2 regions of the Pseudarthrobacter sp. Hb11 genome follow, and region 1 is predicted to be linked to the other one. Evidence: riboswitches for the same ligand, from Rfam matches in the RefSeq annotation. Region 1 holds a riboswitch; the other holds the start of a gene.
The links. Region 1 has a riboswitch for glycine ahead of gcvP (aminomethyl-transferring glycine dehydrogenase). Riboswitches for the same ligand answer to the same signal wherever they lie in the genome.

Region 1 (2,380 bases):
CGTCATCACGAGCGCCGCCGGCAAGAAGGCTGTGGTCCACACGGGGGAATCGACCGCGCCCAGGGAACCGGGCCAGCGCCATGGCGTCCTGGAAACCGACGGAGCCGGGTGCATGGTTCTCCGCGACCAGAGTGGCTACGACTACACCCTGATTTTTCCGGCCGGGACCCGCTTCGACGGCAAGGCGGTCGCCCTGCCCGGGGGCACAAACTTTTCGGAGGGGCTCCGGGTGGCAGTAGGCGGGGCACTTGTCCCTGCCAATGTAGGCGTCAGCATGTGTGAGAACTACATGCGGCTCTTCTCTGTAGACACCGCGATACCGACCCCCATGGGTACGGGCGGTGCAACGCCTGTCCCGCGAACCCAACGGCTTTTTCGCCACTGAGGGCGGCCTGGAGTACCCCGCGGTGCTGGGCCTGGCCGCAGCAGCGTTCACCATCGGGGGTTCCGGGCCCTACTCACTGGATGCGCTCACCGGCCATGTCCTGGACCGGCCCTGGATGCGGGTTACCGCGTTGGCTGTGATCCCCGCAGCCATCGGCGCCCAGATCTATCGCCGGCGGAAACCGCTGGCCAGCGACGCTCCTGCACCGGCTCCGGTCGCTGCGACGGAACAAGGCTGAACGCCTGCCGTCCCCGGCGGCGCCTGTGACGCCTTGGTGAGATCACGACGGCGGGACGTCCCGCCGTCGTTCGCCGCCCGGGAACGATGCGTCCGGGTGCGGGGCAGATTTCCGACCCATCGGACGGTAATTTTGCCACTCGGCCCGGAACACGGTAAGGTGTGAGTCGTGTCACCCACCAGTGGCACGTGCTAATGATCTGCGGCGGGAGAGTCCTGCCGGTACGTTCTGCAGGCGCCGTAGGAGCAAATCCTCCCCAGGAATCTCTCAGGCCCACGTACCGCCGCGGCAAGGCAACTCTGGAAAGCAGTCCGGGCAACCGGACTCACCGACGGTGCAAGTGGCGCCCTGCTCAAGAGCAGTGCAACGCAAAACTCTCAGGTCCAATACAGAGCGGGGAGGAACCCGAATCAACGTGGTGCTTAGGCGCCACCTGAATTATGGAGTTCCCCTCATGACGGTTCAATCGTCCCCCACCACCTTCGCAGACCGCCATATCGGCGCACGCCGCCAGTCCGACATCGACACCATGCTCAAGGCCGTTGGCTACGACAGCGTCGATGGCCTGGTAGACAGCGCGGTCCCGGATTCCATCCGCCAGGACAAGCCGCTCAGCCTCGAGAGCGCCCTCAGTGAAGTCCAGGTCCTCGCCGAACTCCGCAAGCTCGCCGGCAAAAACAAGATGGCCGTGCAGATGATCGGCCAGGGCTACTACGACACCGTGACCCCGCCGGTGATCCGCCGAAACATCCTCGAAGCGCCTGCCTGGTACACCGCCTACACCCCGTACCAGCCCGAAATTTCCCAGGGCCGGCTTGAGGCGCTGCTGAACTTCCAGACCATGGTCCAGGACCTCACCGCACTTCCGGTTGCCAACGCCTCCCTGCTCGACGAAGCCACCGCCGTCGCCGAAGCCGTGCTCCTGATGCGCCGCGCCAACAAGGACAAGGCCGCGAAGGACGGCAAGACCGTCCTCGACGCCGACCTCCTCCCGCAGACCATCGCCATCGTCCTCGGCCGCGCCGAAGCCCTCGGCTTCGAGGTGGAGGTCGCGGACCTCACCGACGGACTGCCCGACGGCAGCATCAACGGCGTGGTCCTGCAGCAGCCCGGCGTCTCCGGCCGCGTCTGGGACCAGACCGCCGTCATCGCCGCGGCCAAGGACCGCGGCGCGCTGGTCACCGTCGCCGCCGACCTCCTGGCCCTCACCCTCATCACCCCGCCGGGCGAGCAGGGCGCGGACATCGCCGTAGGCTCCACCCAGCGCCTGGGCGTCCCGCTGTTCTTCGGTGGCCCGCACGCCGCCTACATGGCGGTCCGCCAGGGCATGGAGCGCACCCTCCCCGGCCGCATCGTGGGCGTTTCCAAGGACGACGCCGGCGTCCCCGCCTACCGCCTGGCCCTCCAGACCCGCGAGCAGCACATCCGCCGCGAGAAGGCCACCTCCAACATCTGCACCGCGCAGGCCCTGCTGGCCATCGTCTCCTCCTTCTACGCCGTCTACCACGGCCCCGACGGCCTGAAGGCGATCGCAGAAACGGTCCACAACAACGCCCGCGCCCTGGCCACCACGCTGAAGACCGCCGGCCGCGAACTGGTGTCCGACACCTTCTTCGACACCCTCACCGTCCGTGTGCCCGGCAAGGCCGCCAAGGTGATCACCGCCGCCGAAGCCCGCGGCATCAACCTGCGCCTCATCGATGCGGACACAGTTGGCGTGTCAGTCGATGAAACCACGACGCCGGAGGTCCTGTCCG
Region 2 (2,380 bases), on a different contig from region 1:
CCTTGAGGGCAGCGGCGAGCGTCCTGGCGTGTTGATGCGCGGACTGGGCGATCGCCTTCAGCCCCTCGGGGCCGTGGTAAACCGCGTACATCGAGGCCACGATGGCCAGCAGGGCCTGCGCGGTGCAGATGTTGGAGGTGGCTTTCTCGCGGCGGATGTGCTGCTCGCGGGTCTGCAGGGCAAGGCGGTAGGCAGGAACCCCGGCGGAGTCCTTGGAAACGCCCACCAAGCGCCCTGGCATCGAGCGTTCCAAGCCTTTTTGAACAGCCATGTAAGCGGCGTGCGGGCCGCCATAGAACAACGGAACACCGAAGCGCTGCGCCGAGCCGACGGCGATGTCGGCGCCCTGCTCACCCGGGGGCGTGATCAGGGTCAAGGCCAGCAGGTCCGCGGCAACGGTCACCAGGGCCCCGCGCTCCTTGGCGTCGGCGATCACGGCGCTGTGGTCGAAAACCCTGCCGGAAGCACCAGGCTGCTGAAGCACCACGCCGTTGATGCCGCCGTCGGGCAGGCCCTTGGAGAGGTCCGCGACCTCAACCTCGAAGCCCAGCGCCTCGGCGCGGCCCTTCACGATGGCGATGGTCTGCGGCAGGCAGTCGGCGTCCAGCACTGTTTTGCCGTCCCGCGCAGCGGCATTCTGTCCGGTGGACTTATTCGCCCTCCGCATCATCAGCACGGCCTCGGCCACAGCGGTGGCCTCGTCCAACAGGGAGGCGTTGGCAATGGGCAGGCCCACCAGGTCCTGGACCATGGTCTGGAAGTTGAGCAGGGCTTCGAGGCGGCCCTGGGAAATCTCGGGCTGGTAGGGGGTGTACGCGGTGTACCAGGCCGGGCCCTCGAGGATGTTGCGGCGGATCACCGGCGGCGTCACGGTGTCGTAGTAGCCCTGGCCGATCATCTGCACGGCGGTCTTGTTCTTCGCTGCCAGCCTGCGCAGTTCAGCCAGTGCCTCCACCTCGCTCAGTGCGCCCGCCAGTTCCAGGGCGCTATCCTGCCGAATGTCCTTGGGCACGGCGGTATCAACCAGCGCGTCCACCGTGTCGTAGCCCACGGCCTTGAGCATGGTTTCAACGTCGGCCTCCCGGCGGGCGCCGATGTGCCGGTCGACAAAGGTGGCGGTAGCCGGGGCGGCGGCGGTGGAGGCCGGAGAAGCGGAAGCCGAAGATACAGTCACGGGGAACTCCATGGTTATGGCGGCGTTATTGCACGCCGCATCGATTCGGGTTCCTCCCCGCTCTGTAATTGGACCTGAGAGTTTCCGCGTTGCCTGCTTCCGCTGGCCCCGCTTGCACCGTCGGTGAGCACGGCAGTCCAGGTATCCGGGGACCGGATGCCCCAGGCGGACAGCCTGCTACTTTCCAGAGTTGCCTCGCCGCGGCGGTACATGGGCCTGTGAGATTCCTGGGGAGGTATTGCTCCTACGGCGCCTGCTTGTACCTTCTGGCAGAACTCTCCCGCCGCAGATCAAAGGCTATTCATTTGGGTTTTCCTGGCGGCGGTGAAGGCCCGCACGTGGACCAATTCTCCTATGCCGCGGGCGCAGGAGCAAATACCGGCTAGTCCCTCAACCGCTCGACGGCGGCAAGGAGTTCGTCCACCTCTGCCTGCCTGTCGCCGGGGTTTCCGGAGGGCCCGCTCTCCCACATTGCGTTGAAGTAGAGCCCGTCCCCCATATAGAGCACAGCCTTCGCCATGGCCGCACCCACGTCCTTCCCGATCAGGTCCAGCCATTGCTGCTGGATGGCAGCAAAACGGCGGCGGGCATCCTCATGTGCCACTTCGGCGAGGCGCGTCGCAGCCACAAAGGAACGGTCCATGGGGGTATCGGACCACAGCGATGACCGGATGAAGTAGGCAGCAGCCCCTTCCGGCGCAGCCGCCATGGCGGCGAGGTCCTCCCCTGCCAGGCGATCCAACCGGTCCAGGGTGGCGGTGATCAGCGCTTCCTTGTTAGGGAAGTGGTACAACAGGCCGCCTTTGGAGACGCCGGCACGCTTCGCCGCCGCATCCAGGGTGGCAGCCCTTTCCCCCACGTCAATGAGGAGTTCTTCAAAGGCATCGAGCACTGCGTCTCGGGCTACGGGTTTGCGGGGCATGGTTCCCATCATCCATCGTCGGGCGGGGTTTTTTAACTGTACCGTCTGGACGGTATAGTTAAAGGATGATGTCTTCCGCCACTCCCCCACAGAACATCACCCCTCACACGTCAGCTGCTCCGGCTGAACCGCATTGCGCCAACGAAAAATGGCGGGACTGGCTCGCGCTGGGACTCCTGATGTTCCCGGTCCTCCTGGTTGCCGTGGACAACACGGCGCTGACCTTTGCGCTGCCGACCATCGCGAGCGCGCTGGGCACGTCCGGAGTTGAGCTTCTGTGGATT

Region 2: another riboswitch for glycine. It lies ahead of gcvP (aminomethyl-transferring glycine dehydrogenase); the one in region 1 lies ahead of gcvP (aminomethyl-transferring glycine dehydrogenase).

The regions. Positions count from the first base shown of each region.
Region 1 is NZ_JBWZCM010000003.1:94,261-96,640, reverse strand. It holds gene AC50X7_RS07080 (hypothetical protein) at 1-385, shown strand, start outside; gene AC50X7_RS07075 (hypothetical protein) at 342-623, shown strand; glycine riboswitch at 819-916, shown strand; glycine riboswitch at 918-1,025, shown strand; gene gcvP (aminomethyl-transferring glycine dehydrogenase) at 1,078-2,380, shown strand, end outside.
Region 2 is NZ_JBWZCM010000014.1:20,610-22,989, reverse strand. It holds gene gcvP (aminomethyl-transferring glycine dehydrogenase) at 1-1,186, opposite strand, end outside; glycine riboswitch at 1,227-1,368, opposite strand; glycine riboswitch at 1,369-1,467, opposite strand; gene AC50X7_RS16180 (TetR/AcrR family transcriptional regulator) at 1,557-2,096, opposite strand; gene AC50X7_RS16175 (MFS transporter) at 2,162-2,380, shown strand, end outside.